4 regions of the Paludibacterium flexuosum genome follow, and region 2 is predicted to be linked to each of the others. Evidence: predicted binding sites of a transcription regulator. Region 2 holds the regulator's gene; each other region holds the start of a gene.

Region 1 (7,647 bases), 700 kb from region 2:
GCAGCCTGACCACCGGGGCCACGGCGGCCAATCTGCTGGCCATGGTCTGCGCCCGCCAGCATGCCGGCTGGCGTCAGGGGCGCGACATTGCGCGAGACGGCATCGGGCCGGCGGCGATCCGGGTATTCAGTGCCACCCCGCATGCCAGCAGTCTTAAGGTGCTTGGTCTGGTCGGGCTGGGGCGCGAGCAGATCGCTGCCGTGCCTTGTCTGCCGGACAGCGAAGCGATGGATGTCGCGGCGCTGGCCGCCATGCTGGCCGCCAGCCCGGAACCGGGCAAAATTGTCATTGCCAGTGCCGGTACGGTCACCGGTACTGACTTTGATGACTTGACGGCCATTGCGGCCCTGTGCCGCCAGCATCAGGCCTGGTTGCATGTCGATGGTGCCTTCGGGCTGTTTTCGCGCCTGGATCCTTCGCGGCATGGCTGGACCGCGGGCATCGAGCTGGCCGACTCCATCACCTGCGACGGCCACAAATGGCTCAATGTGCCTTACGACTGCGGTATTTTCTTCACGCCCCACGCGGATCTGCTGCAGCAGTGCTGCTCGGTCGCCGCCCCCTATCTGGAAATGCATGACAGCCTGCCGGCCCTGATGGATCGTGGCATCGAGCAATCGCGCCGCTTCCGTGCGCTGCCGCTGTGGTTCAGTCTGCTGGCCTATGGGCGCGATGGCATGCGGCATATCGTCGAGGAGAATTGCCGCCAGGCGAGCGCTCTCGCTGAATGGCTGCAGGCTTCGCCGGATTATGAGCTGCTCAAGCCGCCACGTTTGAATGTGGTGATCTTCCGGCCGCGCCACGCTGAGGCGATGGCGGTGCTGACACGCCTGAATGCCGCGGGCGAGGTGTTCATGACACCGGGGGTGTGGCAGGGACAGAAAGGCATTCGGGCGGCTTTCAGCAACTGGCGTACCGAGGCATCCGATGTGGTGCGGGTGTGTCAGGCCCTGGCCAGGGCAAGTCAGGCTTGACGCCGTTCTGATAGAAATGCAGTATGAAAATGTCATTGATTATAAATGCGGTGCAACGATGAGCTGGCATCTGTGGTGTTGGTTTGCACTGGCCTATCTGGCGACGACCTTGTCCCCGGGGCCAAATGTATTGCTGGTTATTCGCAATACGCTGCGCTATGGGCCGCGAGCCACGTTTGTGACCGTGTCGGGTAATTTGTTGGCGCAGTTGCTGGTGGTGCTGCTGGTGGCGCTCGGCGTCGGGGCCGTGCTCAAGACGTTGCCGCCTCTTTTTCTCATCATGAAGCTTGTCGGGGCAGGGTATCTGCTCTGGCTTGGCGTGCGGCAGTTATGGCCGTCGTTGCCGGGTCGGTCCACGGCCGTTGTGCGTGGCGATGTCCCTTCCTTTGACCGGGGAAGGGTCTGGCGTGAGGCGATGTTCGTCTCTGGCAGCAATCCGAAAACCATGATCTTCTTTTCGGCCTTCTTGCCGCAATTCCTGGTGAATGACCGCCCTCTGTGGTCCCAGTTTGCCGTGATGTACCTGACCATCGCCGCCATCGTGTGTCTGGTGCATGCCATTTATGCTTTTAGTGCAGGTCAGATACAGTCCATGCTGCGCAACGGTAGGTTGTTCGCTGGGCTGCGTCGCCTCGGCGGCCTGTTGTTTATCGGCATGGGGATCAGGCTGGCTCGTTTGCAGGCCCCGTAAATGGGTTCTGGCGGTCCCGGGAGGAATGATGGAAGTCGAACACTACACCTCTGCCACGCTGGCGCGTTTTTATGATGCCTTCAATGAGTCTGAGCATGACTGGTTGTTTTACCAGTCTCAGTTGGGCGAAACATCACTGGATGTGCTGGATGTGGGGTGCGGCACCGGCAGCTGGCCTTTGCGGCTGGCCGCCGGCGGCCACCGGGTGATGGCGATCGATCCGGCCGAGGCCATGGTGCAGTGCGCGCGGGCCAAGGATGCGGGGCAAACGGTGCAGTGGCATGTCGGCGAGTTGTCGTTTGTACCGCCGGAGCCGATGTTTGATCTGGTGACGATGACCGGCCATGCCTTTCAGTGCCTGCAGACGGACAGCGATATTGCCGCCACGCTGAGTGGGGTGCGTGAACGTTTGCGTCCGGCCGGTCGGCTGATGTTCGAGACGCGCAATCCCCTCAGGCGGGCCTGGCGGCACTGGACCCCCATGGTGACCCGGCGCGAGGTCATGCTGCCTGACGGGCAGCGCCTGGCGCACTGGAACCGCTTTGTCGAGCAGATCGGGCAGTTGATTCGTTTTGAAGATCATTACCAGCTTTTGCCGGCCGGTCGTCACTGGGTCAGCGAGAGCCAGTTGCGTTTTTTGTCACAGCCACGTCTGGCCGAGCATCTGGCGCTGGCAGGATTCGGAAAGATTGACTGGTATGGCGATTGGCAGGGGGGCGCATTCGATCCGCAGAGCAGTGGCGAAATCATTGTGGTGGCCCACGCGCCGGCCCGCTGATCAGGGTGCAGGTCCGTTCTTGCACTATCGCTGACAAGTCTTATTCTGAAATCAAGGGAAATGCCCGTTGGGCAACGACAACGACCGATTATCACGGAGGTGAGCCATGTACCAGCTGACTCATGAAGACCCGTCCTGTGCCGATGCCGTCATGCTGCAGAATGCTTTGTCCACGGTGTTGTTCAATCTGACCGGCAGTAGCGGTCGCGCTTCTTTTGATCCGTCCGAACTCAAGGGCGCCAAGTCCTGTTTTGTGGTGGCGCGTGGTGATCGCGGCGAGCCGGTGGGCTGCGGGGCATTGCGCCCGCTGGAACCCGGCATTGCCGAAATCAAGCGCATGTATGCGGTGCCGGGCCATCAGGGGGTGGGGCGCAAATTGCTGGCGCATCTCGAAGCCGAGGCCCGGCGCATGGGCTATGAGGAAGTCTGGCTGGAAACCCGCGAAATCAACCGCCGTGCCGTGGCGTTTTATCAGCGGCATGGCTATGTGCGGATTGCCAACTATGGGCGGTACAGTGGCCGCAGCGAGGCCGCCTGTTTCGGCAAGTGCCTGCATCAGGGCTGATCCTGCCCGCCCTGGCCTCAGGACTCGTTCTGTGTCGGCATCACCGATAACAGGATACGGATCAATTCTGCCTGACGACGTGCCCCTGTCTTGAGAAAAACCTGTTTCAGGTGGCTGCGTGCCGTGTCGTAAGCCACGTCGAAATGGCGGGCGTAACTCTTCAGGTCCTCCCCCAGCATCAGCCAGCCCGCCAGTTGTGCCTGGCGGCGCGTCAGGCCGAATCGCTGGATCAACAGCTCCTCCGGCGCATAGGTGCGCTCGTCCGGGTCGGTGGCAAATACGATGACGTGGGTGTCATCGCTCAGTCCGGTCGCCCCCTCCTTCACGGGGGCCAGCATGACCGTCAGGGTGGTGGTGGAGTCAGGGCGGCTCAGTGCCAGGGCGCTGCCGCTGCGATGTCCGGCGTCCTGGTGTCCGCAGGCGCGCAGCATGGCGGCTTGCAGGCCGGCATCTTCGCTCGTTTGTTCACTGTGCAGCCCTCCGCCTTCGTCAATCCATAATCCGCGTCGCCGGCTGGCGATCTGTCGCCCTGCCTGGTTGACATGCAACACCTTGCCCTCACGGTTGCACAACCACAAGGCCAGGGGCAGGGAATCCAGTGCGCCGTTCAGACTGCTCAGCAGACTCAGCCGGCGATGCAGGGCCAGTGCCAGTTTCAGGTGGGGCTGCAGCAGATCGTAATGTCGCAGATCTTGCTGGTCGAAGGCGGGTTGTCCGGCGCTGCGCAGTGTGGCCAGCATGATGGTATGGCCATTGTCGCGACTGACCAGTCCGCCCAGGCAATACATCAAGCCTTGCGGGCGCAGCCAGTCTTGATAGAACTCGGTCCTGATCAGCGCGTCTGTCGGACAGAGCATTTCCGACAGGACGGCCTGGCCGGGCGGAAATTGGGCCTGGGCGCGGGTCCATGGGCTGCAGGCGGCGTAGTGACGCGTATAGCTTTCCACATACGCCGAATCGTAGTCGTGATACTCCAGCAGCATGATCTTATCCCCCTGGCGGGATAAATCGCCGCATTGACTGTCATGCATGAACAAGGCGCTGGGGCCGCCATGGAATGTCCGGGCAAAGGCAGCCAGGAAGGCGGGCCATGCCTGCTGGTCTTCGGCTGCACGATAAATCAGGTGGATGAGATGGGAGAGGCTGTGTGCGTCGATCATCGCCAGCGCCGTTAGGGGTTTAATATATGTTTATAGCATATATTGCGCGGTGCATATCAAGTGTTCCACTGACCGCCAATGACCGGCTGCGGCTGTCAGTTTAGGAATTCGCCTAGATTCAGTCGTTTGCCATTTCAACAAACTCTCCGATATGTCGCCCTGATCGCAGGGCTCCCCTCATACGGAGTTGTTATGTCGTTGTCTGTTCATCCCGTCGTGCATGCCCTGCATCACCACCGGGCCGAGGCCAGCCCATATGCACTCGCTGCGGCGGCTGCCCTGGCGCAGTTGCCTCAGCATGGTCATGTCATGCCAGTCAAGCTGGGCAAGGTCGGAAAGGTGCTGGCGCTTGAGGCGGCGGCGCGGCGTGTTCGCCATCGTCATCCCTTGCTGGTCGAGGCGATGTTGCAGCGGGTCGCACTGCATCATGGTCCGGGCCGTCTGGCCGTGTCGCAGATGATGCGCCATGTGGCTGCCGGCATGGAGGGGAATGGTTTGCATCGCCCCGGCGCGTTGCTGCAGACCAGTGCCTGAGCCCTGTCCGAACCGGCTGCTCTGTTCTAGGACAAGGTCATCATTAACAATTGGTAATTATTTCAAAACCGATTTCGGGAATTTTGCCGTTCGACTGTCTGACAAAGCTGTTAGTGTGCGATACACGCCGTTGAGCATGGGCCTGTCTGGCGTGGTCGCATCAGAACAGGAGTCTGGATGGATTTCCCGATCGTGCCCGGCAGTCCGGCATCGCTCACGCTGATGCCCAGCAGTCATGCCAGTGACCTGGCCGGCGTGGCCGCCACCCCTGGCTATCAGGGCGACCCGCCAGATCATGCCGGACTGATGCCCGGGGCAGGGCTCAGTCTGGCTCAGATGGGGGTGGTGAGCAGCGTGCCGTCCGTGCCTGCCGCCATGCGGGGGCCTGCGCCGGTGCAGGCGGCTGCAGATAACCCGGCTTCCGGGACAGAGGGGGAGTCGGACGGCTTTGCCCAGCTGCAACAACAGTTCAGACAGGCGGCGCTGATGGCGCAGTGGCGTCTCAGTCCGCGTGTCGCATCCGGCAGGGCGGGTCTTGAGGCCGCATTCGCTTCGGCCTCCGCCGCTTCCCCGTCTTCCCTGATTGCCCGGGCCTGAGCCCGGGCACGACTCAGTTCGGCTGATCGGCCGTCATGCCGGTCTGAGGGGTCAGGGTCAGCCCGGACGTATCAAATCCCATCACTTCAAGGCGCGCCAGCAAACTCTGATAGGCAGAAGGTTTGACTTGCGGTGTGCGCGACAGGATCCAGAGATATTTGCGGGTTGGCTCGCTGACTGCGGCCAGCTGATATTTCGCATCCAGGTCGATGACCCAGTAGTCGCCCCATACCAATGGCGCAATCTGCAGCCATGTCGGGGCGAAACTCACTTCCAGTCTGGCGGAATCGGGCCCTCCCAGCTGGCGCGCGATGCCGCTGGCTTGTTCGATCTCCCCCTTGCTGTTGCGGCAGCGATTGAGTACGGACAGCTGATGGTCGCTGTTCAGATCGTATTGCGCCGTGGTGTCGGCGACGCAATGTCGCTGGAACCAGTTCGGATACTTGGCAATTTCGTACCAGGTGCCGAGATAGCGGTTGACGTCGAGGCGCGGGATGGCAGTGAGCGAGTCTGCCTGTGACGCCAGGGGTAGTAGTGTGCAAAGCAGGAAAAGCAGGTTTTTTTTCATCTTGATTCCTGAGTGTACGAGCGTGGGCATGAGGCCCTGAATGATTATCCCGACTTGGCCCCGGCTTGTCGCGTCTGATTTGATGTCGAAGTGTCATTTTTCTTCCCCGGTTTCGTCATTTGTGTCGAAGTGCTGACGCAGGTGTCGACATCTCAGCCCGCACCTCCCCGGCTTGATACAGGCCAATCCCTTGGCGACAAAGGGAATAATTCCCCGGTGAAATTGTTTTGCCGCAAAGACGAGAGCTGGCACGGCATGTGCAATGCATGAGCGGAGACCTTCCGTGCGCACGTTTCGCCGCATCGCAGCGACAAGGCATGGAAGGCCCCTATTGCAGGCTGGCGTCGATTTTTCGGGGGATTGGTTATGAGCCGCTTCGTTTTTGCGGAGCCAACACGTTGTATTGGATGTAACACCTGCATGGCGGCCTGCACCATGGTGCACAAGGCTGAAGGCCTGCAGGCGCATCCACGTCTGACGGTGGTCAGAACCGGGCAGGTGACTGCGCCGGTGCAATGCCGCCATTGCGAGGACGCGCCCTGTGCGCGCGTCTGCCCGGTCAAGGCCATTACCCATGAAGGCGATGCGGTAGTGCTGAACGAGACGCTGTGCATCGGCTGCAAGCTGTGTGCGATTGCCTGTCCGTTTGGCGCCATTACCCCCTCCGGGACCCCGGTCAGCGGCGTGGTGGCGGTCAGCCATCTCTACCAGGCACCGCCGGTTACCAGCGGCGCTGCCACGGGGGCGGATACCTCGGCCACGCTGGATCCGATGCTGGACTGGCAGCCGGGGGTCAAGCAGGTGGCGGTCAAATGCGATCTGTGCGACTTCCGCGCCACGGGGGCCGAATGTGTCCGAGTTTGTCCGACCAAGGCGCTGCGACTGATCGATCACCGCACGCTGGCACAGGATGCCGATAGCAAGCGTGCCGATGCCGGTGAGGCGCTGAATGCTGCCGTCTCGATCGATTTCTCCCGGGAGCCAAAATGAGTCTGATGCCACTGGGTTATCTGCTGTTGTCGGTGCTGCTGTTCCTGGCCGGCGGCGTGGCTTCGGTCGCCGCGGCACGCTGCGAGCGGCTGGCGATCAATCTGTCGGCGCTGGCCGGCCTGCTCGGCGGTTTTGCCGGACTGGCGTCCGCCTTGCCGACCCTGCTGACCGGGCGGGTGTTCATGCTCGATCTGGCCGGTCCGTTTTCCTTTGCTCATTTCACCCTGCGTCTGGACATGCTGGCAGCCCTGATGGTGGCGGTCATCTCCGTGCTGGCGATGCTGGCGGCAATCTACTCGCAGTCATATGTACGCGAATATCAGGGACGTGGCGCCTGGGCCATGGGGCTGTTCATGAATACCTTCATCGCCGCCATGCTGGCGCTGGTGGTGGTCGACAATGCCTTCTGGTTCCTGGTGTTCTTTGAAGCCATGTCGCTGGCGTCCTACTTCCTGGTGATCTTCGATCAGGATGAAGAGTCGGTCGGGGCGGGGTTGCTGTATTTCCTGATCGCCCATGCCGGTTCGGTGCTGATCATGGTGGCCTTCTTCCTGCTCTACAGCCGCAGCGGCAGCCTGGACTTCCAGTCTTTCCGCGGACTGAAGCTGCCGCTGGGGCTGTCCTCGCTGGTGTTTGTGCTGGCCTTCCTTGGTTTTGGTGCCAAGGCCGGGATGGTGCCGCTGCACAGCTGGCTGCCGCGTGCGCACCCGGCGGCACCGTCGCATGCCTCGGCCATGATGTCCGGGGTGATGGTCAAGATCGGTGTGTTCGGGATCATCAAGGTCGGGAT
Region 2 (7,647 bases):
TCAGGTACGGGCTTTCCAGCGGGGTGGACATCAGCGGCACGCTGTGGGAGTGGCAGTAGTCGCGCAGCAGTTTCGGTACCGGCTGGCCATTGGCCACCATGACCACTGACATGCTCTTGTGGAACAGTTGGTCGAGGGCGGTTTTGGCCGCCGACTGTTCCAGTCGGTTCAGGTAATCGACCTCGGCGAGGCCCAGTACCTGGACACGGTTGGGGTGGATGAAATTCAGGTGGCCGACCAGCGCCAGCGTAGGGCGCTGTTCGTCGATGCCGATAATGTTGTCGGCGCCCGCCGTCCCGACAACCCAGCTGAGATTCAGCTTTTGCTGGTTTTCCTGGTAAAGCTTGCGCACGGTTATGCTAGGCATGGGTCGACCACTCGGAAAGAATCTGGTAGAGCTCGTCCACGCTTTGGGCGGTGAGCATTTTTTCGCGCAACGGGCGGCTGGAGAAGAGTTGCGCCAGCTCGGACAGGACCTGCAGGTGCAGGTCGGTGGCCTGTTCCGGTACCAGCAGGACGAACAGGCTTTGTACCGGTTTGCCGTCCGGGGCATCGAAAGGAATCGGCGCTTTCAGGCGGATGAAGATGGCCGCGGCTTCCTTGAGTCCCTGGGCTCGGCCGTGGGGAATGGCAACCCCCTGACCCAGGCCGGTGGAGCCGAGTTTTTCTCGGGCAAACAGACAATCGAACACCTCGCTGCGGGCGATGCCGCAGGTATTTTCCATCAGCAGACCGACCTGCTCGAAAACCCTTTTCTTGCTGCTGACGTCGAGGTCGAGCAGGATGTGCTCGCGGGAAAGAATCTTACCGATCTGTTTCATAGCGTTTGGCGGCATCGGAGGCCGGGCGGACCGGCTTCGTCAAAAAGTCTGGCAAACAAAAACGGGAACCCGAAGGTTCCCGGCAGTACTGAATGTCACTTTACAGCGAAGCTTCCGGGTGGGCGCCGCGGTGCTCGGTCTGCTTTTCCTTGAACTTCAGCACCTGACGGTCCAGCTTGTCCATCAGCAGGTCGATGGCGGCGTACATGTCGGCCTCGGTGGCTTCGACATGGATGTCCTTGCCGGACAGGTGAACGTTGACCTCGGCTTTCTGGACCAGTTTGTCCACGGACAGGGTAACGGAGACATCGATCAGGTCGTCGACATGGCGGCTGATGCGCTCGAGCTTCTCATCAATATAGTCGCGCAACGACGGGGTGATCTCGAGGTGAAGACCAGTCACTTTGATGTTCATAACCCTTACTCCTTACTTTGTTGCCATGATGACTGCACGGTCGGGTCGGCCGTACAGCCGGATGTTGGATTACAGAGCCTTTCTTTGATTGACCGGCGCTATCTGCATGGCTTCACGATACTTGGCAACGGTACGTCTTGCAACCTGAATTCCCTGGCTGGATAGCTGTTCGGCAATGGCGCTGTCTGACAGTGGCCTGGATGGGTTCTCCTGTTCGATCAGCCTGCGGATATGTGCCTTGATGGCGGTGGCGGAGCATTCTTCGCCACTGTCGGTTTCCAGGGCACTGCCGAAGAAATATTTCAGCTCGAAAAGTCCCCGGGGACAGAGCAGATATTTCTGGGTGGTGACTCTGGAGACGGTGGATTCGTGCAGCCCGAGCTCATCGGCGATATTGCGCAGGATCATCGGCCGCATGGCCACTTCGCCTTGTTCAAAGAACGCTTGCTGCTTGTCGACTATAGCTTCCGACACTTTCAGGATAGTGTCAAATCGCTGTTGAATGTTCTTGACCAGCCACCGTGCCTCTTGCAGACGACTGCCGAGATCGCCGGATTGCTGGCGGTTTTCCGACAGCATGCGGGCGTAGATCTGGTTGACGCGCAATTGCGGGACGGCGCTGCTGTTGAGCTCGGCCACCCAGCGGCCTTTACGCTTTCTGACGGTGACGTCCGGGGTGACGTAATGGGTGTCGCGCGCGTCGAAGCCGCTGGCCGGACGCGGGTTGAGGCGGGCGATCAGGGTCTGGGCTTCGCGCAGGGCATCGTCGCTGGTGCCCAGCAGCTTGCGCAGGCGGGTGTAGTCACGGGCGCCGAGCAGGGCCAGGTGCTGCGCGATGATGTCGCCGGCCAGGGATTTGCCGGGGGTGCTGGCCGGTAATCTGGCCAGTTGCAGTTGCAGGGATTCGGGCAGTGAGCGGGCGCCGACGCCGGGGGGGTCGAACTGCTGCAGCATGCGCAGGCCGACGGCCAGTTCATCTTCGTCCAGGGCCAGCTCTTCGGGCAGACTGGCCACCAGTTCGGCCAGCGGCGTGGTCAGGTAGCCATCGTCATCCAGTTCTTCAATCAGCAGTTGCACGACGGCGTGGTCGCGCTGCGGCAGGTCAATTTCTCCCAGCTGCGACAGCAACAGCTCGCGCAGGGTCTGATGACAGGGCACATTGTAAAAGGGGTCGAATTCGTCGTCGTAGCTGCCACCACTGCCGGTCCCGCTGCCGCTGCCCCAGTCCTGCAGCGCTTCCATGCCCGGTTCGCTCGCCGTGTCCTGCTCCTGCTGCTTCGGGACCTCTTCGCTGTGGCTGCTTTCCATCGGGCGCTCCGGCAGGCCGGGTTCGCCGGGAGTGTCTTCATCGCGCTCGAGCAGCGGGTTTTCCAGCAGATAGCGTTCGACTTCGGCTTGCAGTTCGACCGTCGACAGTTGCAGCAGCTTGATCGACTGCTGCAATTGCGGCGTCAGGGTCAACTGCTGGGAGACTTTGAGCTGGAGGCTTTGCTTCATGATGGTTTACAGATGGAAATGCTCGCCCAGGTAGACTTTGCGCACCCGCTCGTCGTTGACCAGTGTTTCCGGCTCGCCGGCAGCCAGCACGGCACCGTCGCTGATGATGTAGGCGCGGTCGCAGATCCGCAGTGTTTCTCGCACGTTGTGGTCGGTGATCAGTACGCCGATACCGCGTTCCTTGAGGAAGGAAATGATCTTCTGGATGTCGATGACGGCAATCGGATCGACCCCGGCAAAGGGTTCATCCAGCAGGATGAAGCGTGGCCGCGTGGCCAGCACGCGGGCAATTTCCACCCGGCGCCGCTCGCCGCCGGACAGCGACAGGGCATTGCTGTTGCGCAGATGGGCGATGTTCAGGTCATCCAGCAGCAGGTCGAGCTCTTTTTCCAGTTCGTCTTTCTTGAAGCCGGTGATCTCCAGAATGGCGCGGATGTTTTCGTCGACCGTCATCTTGCGGAAGATCGAGGCTTCCTGCGGCAGATAGCCCAGCCCGAGCCGCGCCCGACGGTGGATCGGCATGTGGGTGATGGACTGCTCGTTGATGGTGATTTCACCGTCATCGGCACCGACCAGACCGACGATCATGTAAAAGCTGGTGGTCTTGCCGGCACCATTCGGCCCCAGCAAACCCACGACTTCGCCACTCTTGATCTGCAGCGAGACATCCTTGACTACCGTGCGGTTCTTGTAGCGCTTTTTCAGGCGCTGCACTGTCAATACGCTATCGGTCATGATCACTTTCCGGCGCCGCTGCTGGCGTCTTTCTTTTGTGGCTGGATGATGGCGGTGACCCGGCCCTTGTTGGCGGTATTGCCGCTGCCGCCCTGGCTCTGATAGACCTGGGTTTCGGTGTTGTAGACGATGACGTCGCCGATCAGCAGGTCATCCCCCTTCTTGACGCGGGCATTGGTGGTCAGGATGGCGGTATGGGTGACCGTGCTGTAGTCGATGCGCTTGGCCTGCCCGTCGATCCAGACATTTTTCTTTTCCGGCGTATCATCCGCCTTCTGACGGAAGGTGACCAGCTTGCCGGTGGCGATCATGGTCTGATTGCCCTGAGCGTCACGGGTGACCGTCAGGTGGTCGGCATGCATCAGCATGGTGCCCTGGATGACCACGACCGCGCCATCCCATTCGGTGATGCCCTTGATCTGGTCGAGCGTGGCGCGGTCGGCGCTGATCTGGATCGGCTTGCCGCTGTCGGCTTTTTCGGCGAACGCCAGCGGGGTGGCCAGGGCAAGGAGTGTCAGCAGCAGGGCGGATTTATTGAACATAAGTGGCCTTTGCATAAGACAGCATGTTCACGATGCCGGTCTTTTGGTCGTAATTGAAACCCGTCGAATTGGCGACACTGCTGCCATAGTGAACGGTGGTCGGCATCGGTGAGCTGGCGTAGTGACGGACGGTGTCGACGGTCATGGCAGAGCTGTCCAGCGTCATCGGCGGCTGACCCGCGACCGCCGGTTTCTGCAGATGCGCCTTATGCTCAAGGAACGCGACGCGCGACTCGGTATTGTAACGCCCGTTGTCGGCGATCAGCGTGTAATCCAGCTGTCCATCCTTGAACAGCGCGATGTTGCCCTGATTGAAATACAGCTCGCGCTGGTTGGGGTACTGCCACAGTCTGTCGGCAATCATGTGCTGCAGGACGCGCCCTTGCTCATCAAAGCGTGTCGCGTCGATTTTCTCGGCAACATATTCGGGCTGGGACGGATCGAGATCATGGCCGAAGCTGCCCAGCTTGGAGACCTGATCCAGCCAGATCGTCAGCAGGGCGGTGAGGGCGACCAGCGCCACGGGGAACAACCGTGTCCAATGCCCGCTCTTCATGACAGATAGCCCGCGATCAGGTCGTCCAGCGTGCCCTGGGCCTGCATGATCAGCTCGCAGGTTTCGCGTACGGCCCCACGTCCGCCACGATTGCCGGTGACGTAGTGGGCGTGCTGGCGCACCACGCTCGGGGCTTCGGGGACGGAAATCGCCAGCCCGACACGCAGCATGACCGGCAGGTCGACCACATCATCGCCCACATAGGCACATTGCGCCGGCTGCACGCCCGCCTTGGCCAGCAAATCCTCGAAAGCCGTGCGCTTGTCGTGAATGCCGGCATAGTAAAAATCGATGCCGAGCCCGCGGGCGCGGTGCTCGACACAGCTTGCGGCGCGGCCGGTAATGAGGGCCAGTTTGACGCCGGTGGACTGCAGCATTTTCAGGCCATGGCCATCCAGCGTATTGAACCCCTTGAGTTCTTCCCCCGCGGCGGTAATGAAAATCGTGCCATCGGTCAGTACACCGTCCACATCCATGATCAGCAGACGGACATTGCGTGCCAGGTCATTGGTCGCTTGCATGTTATTCCTCGGGCTGGCTGGCGGGATCAGACCACGCCGGCCTTGAACAGGTCGTGCATGTTGAGGGCCCCGACCAGCTGCTGTTCGGCATTGGTCACCAGCAGACAGAGCACCTTGCTGGCTTCCATCTGCTCGACGGCCTCGGTGGCCAGGCAGTGTGCCGCAATGGTGCGGGGCGATCGGGTCATGACGTCTTCGATGCGGATGCCGGTCAGGTCCAGGGTCTTGTCCAGCGTGCGACGCAGGTCGCCGTCGGTGTAAACCCCGACCAGCGAGCCGGCGGCATCGGCCACCGCCGTCATGCCCAGACCTTTCTTCGACATTTCCAGCAAGGCATCTTTCAGGGATGCGCCCACCTTGACGCAGGGCAATGCCTCACCGGTGTGCATGACATCGGCAACACGCACCAGCAGGCGGCGGCCGAGGCTGCCCGCCGGATGCGACATGGCAAAGTCTTCTTCGCGGAACTGCCGCTCCTGCATCAGGGTGACGGCCAGGGCATCGCCCAGGGCCAGCTGCGCCGTGGTGCTGGAGGTGGGGGCCAGTCCCAGCGGGCAGGCTTCCTTGTCGACATGGGCATCTAGGTGGACATTGGCCAGCTTGGCCATGGTCGATCCCTCGCGCCCGGTCATGCAGATGGTGTGAATGCCCTTGCGCTTGAGCGCCGGCCACATGGCCAGGACTTCATCACTCTCACCGGAGTTGGACAGTGCCAGCAGGACGTCTTCGCGCATGATCATGCCCAGATCGCCATGCACGGCTTCGGCCGGGTGCAGGAAGAAGGCAGGGGTGCCGGTACTGGCCATGGTGGCGGCGATCTTGCGCGCGACATGACCGGATTTTCCCATGCCGGTCACGACCAGGCGTCCCTTGCAGGCGAGGATCAGATCCACGGCGCGCGAAAAGTCGCCATTCAGACGCAGGGCCAGCGCTTCCAGCGCCTCGGCCTCGGTTCGCAAGACTTCTCGGGCGCTTTGCAAGCGGTTCGTGTAAATTTGGGTATCCATAAGCGTGAATTATATCAAGGTTATAAGCCCAGGGGTCGCGGCTGGTGCAACTTTTGCTTAAACCTTTGACTCTGTCATGTGATATCGATAAAAGTTGCGGAGAACATAACTGACCATGCATTCACTTGCTGTTGTCGTCGTGGTATTGCTGCTGGCTGTACTGGTCATTACCTTGTGCCGCCGGTTGCGCGTTCCTTCCCTGCTGGCCTACCTGCTGATCGGCTTTCTGGCCGGCCCGGCGGTGGCGGGCCTGGTGCCCGAAGGGGAGTCGACCGCCCTGCTGGGTGAGATCGGCATTGTCTTCCTGATGTTTACCATTGGCCTGGAGTTCTCGCTGGCCAAGCTCAAGGCCATGCAACAGCTGGTGTTTGGCGTCGGCCTGCTGCAGGTCACGCTGACCATGCTGCTGGGCGGGGTGGTTTGTTATCTGTTCATTGGTCATGCCGGTGCTGCCTTTGCGCTGGGAGGTGCGCTGGCCATGTCCTCTACCGCGATCGTCAGTCGCCTGCTGACCGAGCAGCGCGAGCTGGGGCAACCGCATGGCCAGCTGGCCATTGGCGTGTTGTTGTTCCAGGACATTGCCGTGGTGCCGCTGTTGATCCTGCTGCCCGCCCTGAGCGGCAGCCAGGCGCTGCTGTGGCAGTCGCTGGGCATGGCGGCTCTCAAGGTGCTGGTGGTGCTGACCGTGTTGCTGGTGCTGGGCCAGCGCCTGATCCGTCCCTGGTTTCATCTGGTCGCACGCCAGCGCTCCGGCGAGCTGTTCATGCTGAATGTCCTGCTGGTGACGCTGGGCATTGCCTGGCTGACCGAGTTGTCCGGGCTCTCGCTGGCTCTGGGGGCCTTTGTCGCCGGCATGCTGATCTCCGAGACCGAGTATCGCTATCAGGTTGAAGAGGATATCCGGCCATTCCGTGATCTGCTGCTGGGCTTCTTCTTCATTACGGTCGGCATGCGTCTGTCCCTGCCTGTGCTGGTGGACCAGTTCGAGCTGGTGCTGTTGATGGTGCTGATTCTGTTGCCGGTCAAGCTGGGCGTGGTCTATGGCGTGGCGCGCGCCTTCGGCCACCAGTCCATGGCCTCGATGCGCGGTGCGCTGGCGCTGGCGCAGGGCGGGGAGTTCGGCTTTGTCCTGCTGACGCTGGCCTCGCGCCTGGATCTGATCACGACGCCGGTCATGCAGGCGGCGGTCGCTGCCGTGTTGATTTCCATGCTGGTGGCGCCCTTCATCCTGATGCATGGCGAGGCCATTGCCAAACGGCTGGTCCGGCAAGACTGGACCCTGCAGGCCTTCGACCTGCACCACGTGCTGGTGGAGAGCATGTCCAAGAGTGATCACGTGCTGATCTGCGGCTACGGACGCAGCGGTCAGGCGCTGGCCCGGTTGCTGGAAACCGAGGATATCCCGTTTTTTGCTCTCGACATGGATCCGACCCGGGTACAGGAGGCGGCCGAGGCGGGGGACCCGGTGGTGTTTGGTGATGCCTGCAAGACGGAGGTGCTGCTGGCGGCAGGTATTCAGCGTGCCAAGGTGATGGTGATTTCCTTTTCCGATA
Region 3 (7,647 bases), 170 kb from region 2:
CCCCATCTTGCCTCCGGCCAGACCCGCCGTCATTCAGCCAAGTCCGACAAAATGGCAGCGAACGCCAGCTGAATCGCGCTAAAATCAGGCCTGACGCAACGCAATAATTTGAGTAAAATACTCGGGTATTACACCACACGTCCACGGCACCGAGCACACACCATGAGCAAGCAGATCGATACCATTCTGGCCAGCCAGATCGACCCGATTACCCGCAAAGCCTACCGCTGCAAGAACCTGCAGCACGACGCGCAAGGCATCCGCTTCGATGTCGTCCTGCCCTACCCGGCCAACAGCCGCCTGGGCAAAGTACGCGCGCAGTTCGAGACCGCACTGGCCGAGGTGGCGGAAGGACGCCCGCTGACCATCAACGTCAGCAGCCAGGTGATCAGCCATGCCGCCCAGCGTGGCGTGCCGCTGATTCCCGGCATCAAGAACATCATCGCCGTGGCCTCCGGCAAGGGCGGCGTCGGCAAATCCACCACCGCCGTCAACCTGGCGCTGGCACTGGCCGCCGAAGGCGCTCGCGTCGGTTTGCTGGATGCCGACATCTACGGCCCGTCGCAGCCGCTGATGATGGGCGTGACCGGCAGTCGCCCCGAGTCGCCGGACGGCAAGCACATCAAGCCGGTGCTCAGCCATGGCGTGCAGGTCATGTCGATCGGCTTCCTGGTCGACACCGACCAGGCCATGGTGTGGCGCGGCCCGATGGTTTCGCAGGCACTGCAGCAATTGCTCAATGACACCCAGTGGGACGACCTCGACTACCTGGTGATCGACCTGCCCCCGGGTACCGGCGACATCCAGCTCACCCTGGCCCAGAAAGTCCCGGTCACCGGCGCCGTGATCGTCACCACCCCGCAGGACATTGCCCTGCTCGATGCCCGCAAGGGCCTCAAGATGTTCGAAAAAGTCGGCGTGCCGATCCTCGGGCTGGTCGAGAATATGGCCATTCATGTCTGCTCGCACTGCGGCCACGCCGAACACATTTTCGGCAGCGGCGGCGGTGAGCGCATGGCCAGCGAATATGGCGTCGAGCTGCTGGGCTCGCTGCCGCTGGATATCGCCATCCGTACCGCCACCGACCAGGGCAGCCCGACCGTGGTCAGCGCCCCGGACAGCGCCGCCGCTGCCAGCTATCGCGAGCTGGCGCAGCGTGTCGCCGTCAAGGTCGGCGAACAGGCGCAGGACTTCAGCAGCAAGTTCCCCAAGATCGTGATCAAGCACAACTGACCATGATTGCCATGTTCGACTCCGGCCTGGGCGGGCTCTCGGTCTGGCGTGCCGTGACCCGGGCCCTGCCACAGTGGCCGGTCAGCTATTTCGCCGACCAGGCCTACCTGCCCTACGGCGAAAAAACCCGCGAGCAACTGACCGAGCGCAGCCTGCGCATCGGCCGCTTCCTGGCCGATCAGGGCGCGGCCATTCTGATCGTGCCCTGCAATACCGCCACCAGCGCCGCCGTCGATGCCATGCGCCAGGCCCTGCCCCTGCCGATCATCGGCATCGAGCCGGCGGTCAAGCCGGCGGCCGCAGCCAGCCGCACCGGTCGCATTGCCGTGCTGGCCACCGAATTCACGCTGAAAAGTGCCCGCTTCCGCTCCCTGCTGCAGCGCCATGCAGGCAAGGTGGAAGTCCTGCCCCGTCCCGGCACCGGCTGGGTCGAACAGGTCGAGTCCGGCGACCTCGACAGCGCACAGGCGCGAGACACCGTGCGCCAGGTGATCGAACCTTTACTGACAGAAAATGTCGACCACATTGTTCTGGGCTGTACCCACTATCCGTTTCTGGCACCGCTGATCCGCGAGATCGCCGGCCCCGACGTGATACTGGATGACCCGGCGGACGCCATTGCCCGCCGCGCCGTGGCGCTGCTGGCTGGCAAGATGCCTGCCCAGCCCCATGACTACCGTTTTTACACCACGGCCAATCCGGCCGACATGTCCGACGTATTACCGGTTCTGATCGGACAACCGTACCCGGTGCAGCAAGCCGGCATCTGAGATTAAACCGGAAGGCCCCCGACCCTCCCTGTGGCAACATGGAGGGCGGGCGCGTTTTTTCATTTTTTGCGAGAAAGCCTTTCATGCACAAAACACCCAGCCCAATGCATTACCTGATGCTGATGGCCATTGCCCTGATCTGGGGGGCCCAATTCATCTTCAACCAGATCGTGATTCACGAACTGCCGCCGCTGACCCTGGCGGCCGGCCGGGCGGCCATCGGTGCCCTGACCCTGGCCGGCATCGGCCTGTTCATGCCGGATGAGCGCCGCCATGCCGCCGTGGCAGCCCGTCGCCTGCTGCCCACCTATCTGCTGCTGGCCTTCTTCGAAGCCCTGCTGCCGCTGTTCCTGCTCGGCTGGGGCCAGGCACGCGTGGAGAGCAGCGTGGCCTCGATCCTGATGGGCACCATTCCGATCTTCACCATCTTGCTGGCACCGGCCTTTGTCCAGGGCAAACACTGGAGCCTGTCCTCGATCACCAGCGTGGCCGCCGGCTTTGTCGGCATCGTGATCCTGGTCGCCCCCGGCCTGTCGGGCAACTGGGCAGACAACCTGCTGGGCGAACTGGCCGTGCTGGGCTCTGCCGCCAGCGTCTCGGTCAGCCTGCTGATGTTCAACCGCCTGGGCAATCTGTCGCCGGTCATCACCGTGCGCAACATCCTGGCGCTGGCCGCCTTGCCGCTGATCGTGCTGGCGCTGATCATCGACCGGCCCTGGCAGTTGCATGTCAGCCATCAGACCCTGCTGTCCCTGCTGATTCTCGGCGTCTTCTGCGCCGGCATCGTCTATCTGATGTTTGCCCGCCTGATCCAGATGGCCGGCTCGGTCTTCACCTCACTGACCAACTACCTGGTACCGCTGGTCGGCGTCCTGATCGGCGCCTTCATTGGCGGCGAGCGCGTCGGCCTGCACGCCTGGATTGCCCTGCTGTTCATTGCTTCGGCGCTGGTATTCAACCAGCCGGCCCTGTTGCGTCGCTGGTTCAAACGATGACCTCTCCCCCCTGCGGTGCCGGGCGCCGCAGGGGGAGGCATGCATTCAAAAATCCTTATTCGGATCGAATATTCCCCGGCAATGCCATTTGAGTAATTTTCATGCCAAGAAAGCGGGCTTCGTGGCAAAAAAACTGCAGGTTATGCATAAAAGTATGGTTGCCATACCAGATATGAAGACAGCTCGCAGCAGGATGTCTATAATCGCCCCCTAGCTCTTTCAGAGTTTTCCTCGCCTCTTATCAGAACAATATCAATACATTGACCGAGGCACGGTTCGTCGTTGCCACAGCGCCAGACAGCGCCATAACCATAACAGCCAGCTCCAGGCAACGACGTTTAATGGAACATGCTATCTCAAGGGACACAACACACTCATGAAGTCAAAGAAACTCACCCTGTTCATCCTGCTCGGCATGGTACTGGGCATCCTGACCGGGATGTTCGTCCGCTCCGGCACGACGGACCCTGCTGCACTCAAGTCCTTCGCCGACAACGTCGGCATGCTGACCGACATCTTCCTGCGCCTGATCAAGATGATCATCGCCCCGCTGGTCTTCACCACCCTGGTGGCCGGCATTGCCCGCATGGGCGATGGCAAGAGCGTGGGCCGCGTCGGTGCCAAGACCCTGATGTGGTTCATCTCGGCCTCGCTGCTGTCGCTGACCCTGGGCCTGATCATGGTCAACCTGTTCAAGCCGGGTGTGGCCGTCAACCTGCCGCTGCCTGACCTGCACGCCGATGCCGGCATCAAGGCCAGCGCCATGAGCGTCAAGGACTTCATCACCCACGCCTTCCCCAAGAGCGTGTTCGAAGCCATGGCCAACAACGAAATCCTGCAGATCGTGGTGTTCTCGCTGTTCTTCGGCACCGCCTGCGCAGCCCTGGGCGAACGCGCCAAGCTGCTGGTCGATCTGATGGACGTTGCCGCCCATGTCATGCTGAAAGTCACCGGCTACGTCATGGCCGTGGCCCCGGTCGCCGTCTTCGCCGCCCTGGCCGCCACCGTCACCAAGGATGGCCTGGCCATCCTCGGCACCTATGGCAAGTTCCTCGGCGAGTTCTACCTGTCGATCGGCCTGCTGTGGACCCTGCTGATTTTCATCGGCTTCCTGTTCATCGGCCCGCGCGTCCTGACCCTGGTGCGCTCGATCCGCGAACCGCTGCTGCTGTCCTTCTCGACCGCCAGCTCCGAAGCCGCCTATCCGAAGACCCTCGAGCAACTGGAACGCTTCGGCGTCTCCAACAAGATCGCCAGCTTCGTGCTGCCGATGGGCTACTCGTTCAACCTTGACGGCTCGATGATGTATTGCACCTTCGCCACCATCTTCCTGGCGCAGGCCTTCAATATCCCGCTGACCCTGACCCAGGAAATCACCATGCTGCTGATGTTCATGGTGACTTCCAAGGGCATGGCCGGTGTGCCGCGCGCGTCGCTGGTGGTGATTGCCGCCATGCTGCCGCAATTCAACATCCCGGAAGCCGGCCTGCTGCTGATCCTCGGCATCGACCACTTCCTGGACATGGGCCGCTCCGCCACCAACGTGATGGGCAACTCGATTGCCACCGCCGTCGTGGCCAAGTGGGAAAACGAGCTCAAGCACTGAGCATCCGAAACGCGACACTGACACGCCATGCCTGCCGGCATGGCGTTTTTTTTTGCCCGCCGCCGCCCTCCTCCTGCCATGTCCCACTGTTTTATATAAGCAAATGAGATTAAGTTCTTTTTCTTTAGATCATTTGGTTGCTAGATTGACCACAGTCGTCACAATAAAACCCTGCAAGGAGAGAAAGAATGAGGCACTGGACTACCCGCGTACTGCTGCTCGGCGCACTGAGCCTGAGCACCACCCTGGCCGCCGCCGGCGACAGCATCACCGTCGGCTATCAAACCGGCATTGACCCGACCAAGATTCCCCAGGCCGATGGCGCCTACGAAAAAGCCACCGGCAGCACCATCAACTGGCGTAAATTCGAAAGCGGCGCCGAAGTCATCGCCGCCGTCGCTTCCGGCGATGTCGTCATCGGCAACATCGGCTCCAGCCCCCTGGCCGCCGCCGCCAGCCGCGGCCTGCCGATTCAGGCCTTCCTGGTCGCCGATGAAATCGGCGATGCCGAAGCCCTGGTGGTACGCAACGGCAGCAAAATCAGCAAGCCCCAGGACCTGATCGGCAAGAAAGTCGCCGTCCCCTACGTCTCCACGGCGCATTACAGCCTGCTGACCGCCCTCAAGCACTGGAACATCGACGCCAGCAAGGTCAACATCATCAACCTGCGGCCAAGCGAAATCACCGCCGCCTGGCAGCGCGGCGACATTGACGCGGCCTATGTCTGGGACCCGGCACTGGGCAAGGTCAAGGTCAGCGGAAAAGTCCTGACCAGCTCCAGCCAGGTCGCCCAGTGGGGAGGCCCGACCTACGATATCTGGATTGTGCGCAAGGACTTTGCCGAGCAACACCCGGAAATCGTCCAGCGCTTCACCAAGGTCTCGCTGGACGCCATTGCCCAATATCAGGCCAACCCGCAGGCCTTCATCGCCAACACGGCCAATCTGGAGAAAATCAGCCGTCTGACTGGTGCCGCACCGGCCGATGTCATTGCCGGCCTGAAGGGCAACCGCTTCCTGGGGCAACGTGAACAGCTGGTCCGCCTGCAAAAACAGTTCGTCAGCGATGTCACCCATACCGCCCAGTTCCTCAAGGCCCAGGGCAAGGTTGACAGCCTGCAGTCCGACTACAGTCCCTGGATCAACAGCCAGTTCGTCAAGGCAGCCCGCTGATATGAGCCTCTCCGTCCGACACGCCAGTGTCTTCTACCCGGGCCAGGCACAGGCCGCGCTCGCCGATGTCTCGCTCGACATCGGCGAGCAGGACCTGACCGTCGCCATCGGCCCCTCGGGCTGCGGCAAAACCACCCTGCTCAACCTGCTGGCCGGCTTCCTGCAGCCCACCCAGGGCCAGGTACAGTTCGACGGCCGGCCGGTACTCGGCCCGGATGTGGCACGCGCGGTGGTCTTTCAGCACGATGCCCTGCTGCCCTGGCTGAATGTGCGCGACAACGTGGCCTTCGGCCTGCGACTGCAGGGCGTACCGCGTGCGCAGCGCCACCAGCGAGCCGAATCGGTCCTGCAACTGGTCGATCTGGCCGGTGCCGGCGATCGTCAGATCTGGCAACTGTCCGGTGGCCAGCGCCAGCGCGTCGGCATCGCCCGCGCACTGGCCAGCGCCTCGCGCGTCCTGCTGATGGACGAACCCTTTGGCGCCCTGGATGCCTTCACCCGCGAGCAGATGCAACAACTGCTGCTCAAGGTCTGGGCACAGAGCGGCCGGCGCATCTTCCTGATCACCCATGACATCGAAGAAGCCCTGTTCCTGGCAACGGAGCTGCTGCTGATGTCGCCCGGCCCCGGCCGGGTGGTCGAAACCCTGCGGCCGACATTCAGCCAGCGCTTCCGCGATGGGGAATCCGCCCGCGCCATCAAATCCGACCCGACGTTCATCGCGCTGCGCGAACACCTGCTCGACACGCTGTTCGGTCAACGTCAGGCGACACAAGCGGAGGCCGCATGAATCTGCTGGAAACCCCCTATCCGCAAGAAGGAGCGCCACTGGCCACGCTCAGCGCCACGCCGGCCCCGGTGGCCAAACCACGGCGCCCCCTGCCGGGCGCCGTGCTGAGCACCGCCAGCCTGGCACTGCTGCTGGCCGTCTGGTGGCTGCTGGCACACAGCGGTCGCATCGCCCCGCTGTTCCTGCCCTCACCCGAGGCCGTGCTGAGCAAACTGCAACTGGTCGCCAGCCATGGCTTCATGGACGCCACCCTGTGGCAACACCTCTGGGCCAGCCTGCAACGCATCCTGCTGGCCATGAGTGCCGCGGTCCTGCTGGGCATTCCGCTGGGCGTGCTGATGGGCTCCAGCCCGCTGGCTCGCGCCCTGCTCGACCCGCTGGTCGAAGCCTGGCGCCCGGTGCCGCCGCTGGCCTACCTGCCCCTGATCGTCATCTGGTTCGGCATCGGCGAACTGTCCAAGATCCTGCTGATCTTCCTGGCCATTCTGGCGCCAGTCATCATTGCCAGCGCCCATGGCGTCGCTCATGCCGACCCCGAGCGCCGCCGCGCCGCCCTGACCCTCGGCGCCAGCCGCTGGCAGCTGCTCTGGCATGTCACCCTGCCCGAGGCCCTGCCCCACATCCTGACCGGCATCCGCATCGGCCTGGGCACCGGCTGGTCCACCCTGGTGGCCGCCGAACTGGTCGCCGCCACGCGCGGCCTGGGCTTCATGGTGCAATCCGCCGCGCAATTCCTGGTCACCGACGTCGTGGTACTGGGCATTCTGGTGATCGCGCTGGTGGCCTTCGCCCTGGAACTGGCCTTGCGCCTGCTGCAAAACACCCTCTCGCCGTGGTATCGGCGCACACACTGAACAAGGACCCATGATGAGCCTTACCCTGACCCGTCTCTCCCCGGCGCTGGGCGCCATCGTCGAGGGCATCGACCTGGCGGCGCCGCTGGATGCGCCAGCCCTGCAGCAACTGCGCCAGGCCCTGGTCGAACACCAGGTACTGTTCTTTCGCGGCCAGGACCTGAGCCCGCAGGCCCAGCGCGACTTCGCCGCCCGCTTCGGCGACCTGCACACCCACCCGATTTACC
Region 4 (7,647 bases), 1.8 Mb from region 2:
TGTTCTGTTCAATCGGCATTTTGATCGCTGGTTGCGTGCACGCGGTTTGGCCAAGGCCTGGAGAGTCCGCGCCATGCATGCCCTGCTGTTCGAGGGCGGGCTGATGCTGGTGTGTCTGCCGCTGGCCATGTGGTGGCTGGATCTGGCGTTGTGGCCGGCATTGAAGCTGGATATCGGGCTGAATCTGTTTTTCCTGCCGTATACCTATCTCTATCACTGGGGTTATGACCAGTTGCGCCTGCGTCTGGTCGGGGCGATCTGACAAACAAAGCGCCGGGGTTTCCCCCGGCGCTTGTCTGTGCCTGGCGCTCAGAAGAAGCCCAGCTTGTCCTCGGAGTAGCTGACCAGCAGGTTCTTGGTCTGCTGGTAGTGCTCCAGCATCATCTTGTGGGTCTCGCGCCCGATGCCCGACTGCTTGTAGCCGCCAAAGGCCGCATGAGCCGGGTAGGCGTGGTAGCAGTTGGTCCAGACACGGCCGGCTTCAATGTGACGACCCATGAAGAAGGCAGTGTTGATGTTGCGGGTCCACACACCTGAACCCAGTCCGAAGAGGGTGTCATTGGCGATGTGCAGTGCTTCTTCGGTGTCTTTGAACGTGGTCACCGAGACCACCGGGCCGAAGATTTCTTCCTGGAAGATGCGCATCTTGTTGTTGCCATGGAACACCGTCGGCTGGATGTAATAGCCGTCTTCCAGCCCGCCGCCCAGATGGGCGCGGCTGCCACCGGCCAGCACCTGTGCGCCTTCGTCGCGCCCGATCTGCAGATAGCTCTGGATCTTGTCCATCTGCTCCAGCGAGGCCTGGGCGCCGATCATGGTCTGCGGATCGAGCGGATTGCCCTGCTTGATGGCGGCAACGCGCTTGAGTGCGCGCTCCATGAAGCGGTCGTAGATCGACTCGGCAATCAGCGCTCGACTCGGGCAGGTGCAGACTTCGCCCTGGTTGAGCGCAAACATCACGAAGCCTTCGATGGCCTTGTCGAAGAAGGCATCATCCTTTTCCGCTACATCGGCAAAGAAGATGTTGGGCGACTTGCCGCCCAGCTCCAGCGTGACCGGGATCAGGTTCTGGCTGGCGTACTGCATGATCAGCCGGCCAGTACCGGTTTCGCCGGTAAAGGCGATTTTGGCGATGCGCTTGGAGCTGGCCAGCGGCTTGCCGGCTTCCAGACCGAAGCCGTTGACGATGTTCAGCACCCCGGGTGGCAACAGGTCGCCCACCAGTTCGGCGAACACCAGAATCGACATCGGGGTCTGCTCGGCCGGTTTCAGGACCACGCAGTTACCCGCCGCCAGTGCGGGCGCCAGTTTCCAGGCGGCCATCAGGATCGGGAAGTTCCACGGAATGATTTGCCCCACCACGCCCAGCGGTTCGTGGAAGTGATAGGACATGGTGTTCTGGTCGATTTCACCCAGCGTGCCTTCCTGGGCGCGGATGCAGGAGGCGAAGTAGCGGAAGTGATCGATGGCCAGCGGGATGTCGGCCGCGCGGGTTTCACGGATTGGCTTGCCGTTGTCCCAGGTCTCCACTTCGGCCAGCAGGGCCAGATTGGCCTCCATGCGGTCGGCAATCTGGTTGAGCAGGATGGCCCGCTCGGTCACCGGCGTATGACCCCACTTGAAGCGGGCGGCGTGGGCCGCATCCAGTGCCAGCTCCACATCCTGCTCATCGGAACGCGCCACTTCGCACAGCACCTTGCCGGTCACCGGGGTCAGATTCTCGAAGTAGCGGCCATTGACCGGAGGTACCCACTTGCCGCCGATATAGTTGTCGTAGCGTGGCTTGATGGCGATACCTGGCTTCAGTTGTGTCATCTCTTTCTCCTTGTGTCGCTTGTTGTGGTCGTTCCCGTCGGGACGTACAGCCAGTACAGCACACGCCGTGCCAGGAAATTTCGATCGTGCGCTGCAGCAAGCGGCATGTGCCGTTTTGCAAGCATTTACTCTAATTTCTTTTGCGCAGCAGCATGACTGACCCTTGGGATGGGCCTTGCAGCCGAGTTCGCAACAACCATAATCAGTGCATTGAAGCAACGATGGCTGTGTCAGGCTGCGACACCTGTCGCAGTGTCATGACACAGTGGAGGACGGCATGACCGATACCCATTCCCTGACCTTGCACGAGGCGCGCAAGCGCTTCTTCGATGGCTCGCCGTTGCCGGACGGCAGCGTACCGCCCTCCATCCTGTCGTCCTGGCGGCGTTGTCTCGGCCTGGGCCTGCCGGTGGATGCGCGAGGCAGCGAGCGGCTTGAGCAAACCGTGTTGCGCGAGCGACTGGACGCCAACGCCGACTGGTTGCAGTGGGCCAGACCGCAGATCGATACCTTGTTTGAAAGTGTGGTTGATGATGGCCATGTGGTGATTGTGGCCGATCGTCACGGCGTGATCCTGGAGGAGATGGGCCATCCTGCCTTTCTCGATAAGGCCGAGCGGGTGGCGCTGACCCCGGGCATGGACTGGAGCGAGCAGCACCGAGGGACCAATGCCATCGGCACGGCGCTGCTGGCCGGGCAGGTGACCCGGGTGCGTGGCAGCGAACATTATCTGGAGCGCAACCGGCTGCTGTCCTGTCAGGCCTCGCCGCTGTTTGATCCCTTCGGCCAACTGCTGGGGGTGCTGGATGTTTCCGGCCTGCCGCGCAAGCTGGGTCCGATGCATGGTCAAAGGGTCGAGTCGGCCGCCCGCCTGATCGAGCAGCGCCTGTTTGCCCAGGCAACCCGTCAGGCGCGCACCTTGCTGTTCCATGTCGATCCGGCGCAACTGGCCACGCCGCGGGCGGCGCGGCTGGCCTTCGATGGCGAGGAGCGCCTGCTGGCGGCTGATCGTAGTGCCTTGCAGGCACTGCAGCTCGACTGGTCGGCACTGGGGCGGCTGCAGTTTGCCGATCTGTTTGGCGAGACGCTGGCGCACTGGCAGTCACGTGCCGGCGAGCATCGCGCTTTGCTGGCGCATGGCGAGCGTCTGTTCAGTGGTCGTTTACTATTGCCGCATCCGGTGGCCCAGGCCACGCCAGTATTGCGTACGGCCCGGCCAGACCGGCGTGCGGAGGTGAGCAGCCCGGCGGAGGCGGCGGCGTCCGGCCTGCCGCCCGCCCTGATGCAGACAGCCCTCAAGCTGCTGCAGGCCGATATTCCGGTGCTGATCCTCGGTGAAACGGGTACCGGCAAAGATAAGTTTGCCCGTGCGCTGCACGAGCAAAGTCATCGGCGTGCCGCCCCCTTCGTGGCGGTCAATTGTGCCGCGATTCCGGAAGGGCTGATCGAGGCCGAGTTGTTTGGCTATGAGGAGGGCGCGTTTACCGGTGCCCGGCGTCAGGGCAGCAAGGGGCGTTTGCGCGAGGCGCAGGGCGGTGTGCTGTTTCTGGATGAAATTGGCGACATGCCGCTGTCGATGCAGGCGCGGCTGTTGCGGGTGCTGCAGGATCGTACCGTGACGCCTTTGGGCGGCGGCGGCAGCCATGCGGTCGATTTCCGCCTGGTGTGCGCCACACACCGCGACTTGCGTGCCATGGTGCAGGCCGGCACGTTCCGCGCCGATCTGTACTATCGGCTGTGTCACTATCCGCTGTGTCTGCCTCCGCTGCGTGAGCGTGGCGATGTGGCCCGGGTGGCGCAGCAGCTGCTGGATCAGGGCGGCGCCGCGCGGCGTGGCATCGTGCTGTCTCCGCAACTGGCTACCGCGCTGCGACGCTATCGCTGGCCGGGCAATTTGCGCGAGCTGGCCAATCTGCTGCAAACCCTGCTGGCGCTGGTCGATGATGGGACGGTGCTGACGCTGGCGCATCTGCCGCTCACACTGCAGGAAGAGATGCAGCAGGCCGGTGCCGAGCCGGCCACCCCGGGCATGGTCGCCGGCATGCTGGCCCAGTTCGGTGGCAATGCCAGTGCGGCGGCGCGCGCGCTGGGTATCAGTCGCAGCACGCTATATCGCAAGCTGCGGCAGGAGGGCGGGAACGGCCGTTGAGCGTTGCGGTGCGTCCGGGCTTCAGGCGGCTTGATAACGTCCGGGGCGGTGATTCATGGTGATTACCAGGTTGAGTGCTACTGCGCCAATCAGCGAGGCCAGCAGTGCCAGCGGACTGACCACCAGCAGGGAGGCCGCGACGATCAGCACATCGACCGCCATCTGTAGCTTGCCGGCGCGTATTCCGCTTTTCTCCTGCAGGTACAGCGCCAGAATGTTCACCCCGCCCAGACTGGCCTGGTGGCGGAACAGTACGATCAGCCCCACCCCCATCAGCAGTCCCCCGGTCAGTGCCGTGTAGAAGCCGTTGAGGGCCCCGAAGTGAACGAAGTGGCCGTGCAGTCCGGAGAACAGCGATACCAGGGCCACGGCGCAGAAGGTCTTGAGGGTGAATTCGCTGCCCTTGCCCTTGAGCGCCAGATAGTAGAACGGCAGATTGATGACGAAGAACACCAGCCCGAATGACCAGCCGGTCAGGTAGTGAATCAGGAAGGCCATCCCCGCCGTCCCGCCGATCAGCAGGCCGGCCTGCTTGAACATGGCAATGCCGAAAGAGACCAGCAGGGTACCGATCAGGATGGAAAGAATGTCTTCCGTCAGGCTGTGGGCGGGGGTGGGGGCGGCGATGGCGTGCATGATCTTGGTGCGCGAAGTAGGCAATGTCTACTTATATGCAAAATGTATGCCATTGCCGCGCCGGCCCAGCGTCACCTGGCGACAATTGGCACATCTGTGCCGTCCTAGGGTGCGCCATGATTCTTCGATTTGAGCCGTGATTTTGGCGTGTTCTGCCGAGATGTGGCGGTGAGCTTTGTGCCAGCGTTGGCGGCCTTTGTGGCACAAAGCGCCGAGAGAGCGTGAATTTGCACTGTTTTGGTGCGCATTGGCCGGTGAGGTCTTGCAGGCAGGCAGCCCCTGCTGCCCGCCGTGATGGCCTCAGAGCTCTGCCAGCAGATGAACCGGCACACCATAAAAGCCCTGCAGGCTGTCGCTGCGCTGATGGGCGATCCAGCCCAGCCGCAGGCCGAAGCGTTGCCGCCCGGCCAAGGCTTCGGCCAGCTGTGGCAGCTGGTTCAGGTTCTCGATCACGTAGCAGCCATGGTCCTCACAATAGCTGTCCACTTCGTGATGAGGCTGCTCACCGCGCCGCAAGCCCAATGCATCGATGCCAATGAACGCGGGTTGGCGGGCGATCAGGTATTCCACGGCCTCCCAGCTCAACTGGGGATGGTCAGCAAAATATTCCCGGCTGGTATAGGGAAAACGCCGCATGTGTCCGGTGTAGAGAATGATGGCATCGTTCTGGCGGATGTCGGCCTGGCGCAATGCCTCGACCCCGATGTCGCGGCCCGCCTGGCTGACATCAATCAGCACGGCGGCACAATGGCTGCGGTTCAGCGGAATCGGTTGCAACAGCCGGCTGTCCAGGTGGGTGCCGACATGGCCGGCATCGATGGGGCCGGGGCGCGTGATGCGCATTTCGGCAAACAGCGGGTGGTCGAAAGACAGCGACAGGGACAGATCAATCAGCATGGCGGGCTCCTTGTGTGATGGGATGTCCGGGTGGACCAGCATGATTGTGCTAATCTGTGCATTGGCTTGCTAACGATGTAACGCCAATCAATTTGGAAATCTGGCCAATGATGATCCCTGTCGAAACCCGGCTGAGCGATGGCCGACCGATGCTGATCCGCAATCAAGCGCATCCGGTTGGCGCTGACATGTATTTGCACTGCCACCCTGAAGGGCAGCTTTGGGCGCTGTGGCAAGGCGGCGTGACCATCGAGCTGCAGGGGTGCCAGTGGGTGCTGCCGCAAGGTCAGATTGGCTGGCTGCCGCCCGGCACGCCCCATGCCTCCTCGGTGTTTCGTCAGGCCGTTGGCTGGCATGCCTATCTGCAGCCTGCCTTGTGCGCGGTGTTTCCGCCGACTCCAACGGTGTTTCGTGCCAGCCCGCTGATTCGTGCCATGCTGGCGCAGATCGCTGACTGGCAGATTGCCGCCGCCGGCTTGAGCGAGCGCCAGCAGCGCTTTTTTGCCGTGTTGCTGGACGAGTTGCTGCAGGCCGGAACTCAGCCGCTGATGTTGCCGATGCCCAGTCATCCCGGGCTGCTGCACCTTGCCCGGGGATTGCTGGAGGATCCGGCACAGGCGCACCCGCTCGATACCCTGGCGCGTGAGGCCGGCTTGTCACCGCGCAGTCTGACCCGCCACTTCAGGCAGCAGACCGGGATGACGCTGGTGCAATGGCGCACGGCGGCGCGCATGAAAAAAGCCCTGGAAGGGTTGGCCGCTGGCGGCAGCGTGACACGTGTGGCCTTCGAGACCGGTTACGACAGTGTCAGCAGCTTCATTACCGCATTCCGGCAGCGCTTTGGGGTGACACCGGCGCGCTATGTGCAGGGGATGGGCAAGTAGGCGATCTTGATTTCCCGGGCGCGCAAAAAAGCCGACGTGAGCCGTCGGCTTTTTTGCGTAACCAGCCGGGCTGGCGTGCCGCCCGGTCGGTGGTCGCTTATTCCCACTCAATCGTCGCCGGCGGCTTGCCCGACACATCGTAGACCACGCGGTTGATGCCGCGCACTTCGTTGATGATGCGGTTGGAGGCACGGCCGAGCAGGGAGTAGGGCAGTTCGGCCCAGTGTGCAGTCATGAAGTCGGAGGTGACCACGGCACGCAGTGCCACGACGTAGTCGTAGGTGCGGCCATCGCCCATCACGCCGACCGACTTGACCGGCAGGAAGACGGCAAAGGCCTGGCTGGTCTTGTCGTACCAGGACAGACCGTCTTCGTCGACGGTGTTGCGCAGTTCTTCAATGAAGATGGCGTCGGCACGACGCAGCAGGTCGGCGTATTCGGTCTTGACCTCACCCAGGATGCGCACGCCCAGGCCCGGACCCGGGAAGGGGTGGCGATAGACCATGTCGTGCGGCAGGCCGAGTGCCACGCCCAGTTCGCGCACTTCGTCCTTGAACAGTTCGCGCAGCGGCTCCAGCAGCTTGAGATTGAGGGTTTCCGGCAGACCACCGACGTTGTGGTGGCTCTTGATGGTGTGGGCCTTCTTGGTCTTGGCGCCGGCCGATTCGATCACGTCCGGGTAGATGGTGCCCTGTGCCAGCCAGCGGGCATTGCTGAGCTTCTTGGCTTCCCGCTGGAAGACTTCAACGAATTCGGCGCCGATGATCTTGCGCTTCTTCTCCGGATCGGTTTCGCCAGCCAGCTTGCCCATGAAGTCGGCGGCGGCATCGACGTGCACGACCTTGACGCCCAGGTTGCGGGCGAACATGTCCATGACCATCTGGCCTTCGTTCAGGCGCAGCAGGCCGTGGTCGACAAAGACGCAGGTCAGCTGGTCACCGATGGCGCGATGGATCAGCGCAGCGGCCACGGAGGAGTCGACCCCGCCGGACAGGCCGAGGATGACTTCTTCCTGGCCGACCTGGGCACGGATTCTGGCGACGGCTTCGTCGATGTAGTTGGGCATGGTCCAGGACGGGGTGGCCGCGCAGATGCCGAGCACGAAGCGGTGCAGCATGTCCTTGCCGTGCTTGGTGTGGGTGACTTCCGGATGGAACTGGACGGCGTAGAAGCCGCGGTGTTCATCGGCCATGGCGGCGATCGGGCAGGAACGGTTGCTGCCGATGACGTTGAAGCCGGCCGGCAGGGCGGTGACCTTGTCGCCAT

Evidence for each region. The regulator sigma-54, encoded in region 2, starts transcription at its own class of promoters, with help from an activator protein. The targets are predictions, from matches to a motif close to CTGGCACGCTTCATGCTT.
Region 1: a site for sigma-54 is predicted at 6,113-6,130, ahead of AACH39_RS01920 (4Fe-4S dicluster domain-containing protein). Genes of this name have one in related genera too.
Region 3: a site for sigma-54 is predicted at 3,265-3,282, ahead of AACH39_RS16510 (dicarboxylate/amino acid:cation symporter). Genes of this name have one in related genera too.
Region 4: a site for sigma-54 is predicted at 1,872-1,889, ahead of adh (aldehyde dehydrogenase). Genes of this name have one in related genera too.

What each region holds. Positions count from the first base shown of each region.
Region 1 covers NZ_AP029060.1:393,979-401,625, forward strand. The annotation lists gene AACH39_RS01880 (pyridoxal-dependent decarboxylase) at 1-974, shown strand, start outside; gene AACH39_RS01885 (LysE family translocator) at 991-1,665, shown strand; gene AACH39_RS01890 (methyltransferase domain-containing protein) at 1,691-2,443, shown strand; gene AACH39_RS01895 (GNAT family N-acetyltransferase) at 2,550-3,008, shown strand; gene AACH39_RS01900 (helix-turn-helix transcriptional regulator) at 3,026-4,168, opposite strand; gene AACH39_RS01905 (hypothetical protein) at 4,361-4,702, shown strand; gene AACH39_RS01910 (hypothetical protein) at 4,880-5,299, shown strand; gene AACH39_RS01915 (lipocalin family protein) at 5,313-5,867, opposite strand; gene AACH39_RS01920 (4Fe-4S dicluster domain-containing protein) at 6,288-6,857, shown strand; gene hyfB (hydrogenase 4 subunit B) at 6,854-7,647, shown strand, end outside.
Region 2 covers NZ_AP029060.1:3,309,222-3,316,868, forward strand. The annotation lists gene hprK (HPr(Ser) kinase/phosphatase) at 1-367, opposite strand, end outside; gene ptsN (PTS IIA-like nitrogen regulatory protein PtsN) at 360-821, opposite strand; gene raiA (ribosome-associated translation inhibitor RaiA) at 922-1,236, opposite strand; gene AACH39_RS15725 (RNA polymerase factor sigma-54) at 1,306-2,733, opposite strand; gene lptB (LPS export ABC transporter ATP-binding protein) at 2,740-3,468, opposite strand; gene lptA (lipopolysaccharide transport periplasmic protein LptA) at 3,471-4,010, opposite strand; gene lptC (LPS export ABC transporter periplasmic protein LptC) at 4,000-4,566, opposite strand; gene AACH39_RS15745 (HAD family hydrolase) at 4,563-5,087, opposite strand; gene AACH39_RS15750 (KpsF/GutQ family sugar-phosphate isomerase) at 5,114-6,094, opposite strand; gene AACH39_RS15755 (cation:proton antiporter) at 6,210-7,647, shown strand, end outside.
Region 3 covers NZ_AP029060.1:3,474,654-3,482,300, reverse strand. The annotation lists gene apbC (iron-sulfur cluster carrier protein ApbC) at 163-1,233, shown strand; gene murI (glutamate racemase) at 1,236-2,003, shown strand; gene AACH39_RS16515 (DMT family transporter) at 2,108-2,998, shown strand; gene AACH39_RS16510 (dicarboxylate/amino acid:cation symporter) at 3,375-4,604, shown strand; gene tauA (taurine ABC transporter substrate-binding protein) at 4,793-5,776, shown strand; gene tauB (taurine ABC transporter ATP-binding subunit) at 5,778-6,566, shown strand; gene tauC (taurine ABC transporter permease TauC) at 6,563-7,420, shown strand; gene tauD (taurine dioxygenase) at 7,431-7,647, shown strand, end outside.
Region 4 covers NZ_AP029060.1:1,520,145-1,527,791, reverse strand. The annotation lists gene AACH39_RS07230 (PACE efflux transporter) at 1-262, shown strand, start outside; gene adh (aldehyde dehydrogenase) at 310-1,815, opposite strand; gene AACH39_RS07220 (sigma-54-dependent Fis family transcriptional regulator) at 2,093-3,964, shown strand; gene AACH39_RS07215 (YitT family protein) at 3,986-4,624, opposite strand; gene AACH39_RS07210 (cyclase family protein) at 4,901-5,497, opposite strand; gene AACH39_RS07205 (helix-turn-helix transcriptional regulator) at 5,605-6,381, shown strand; gene guaA (glutamine-hydrolyzing GMP synthase) at 6,479-7,647, opposite strand, start outside.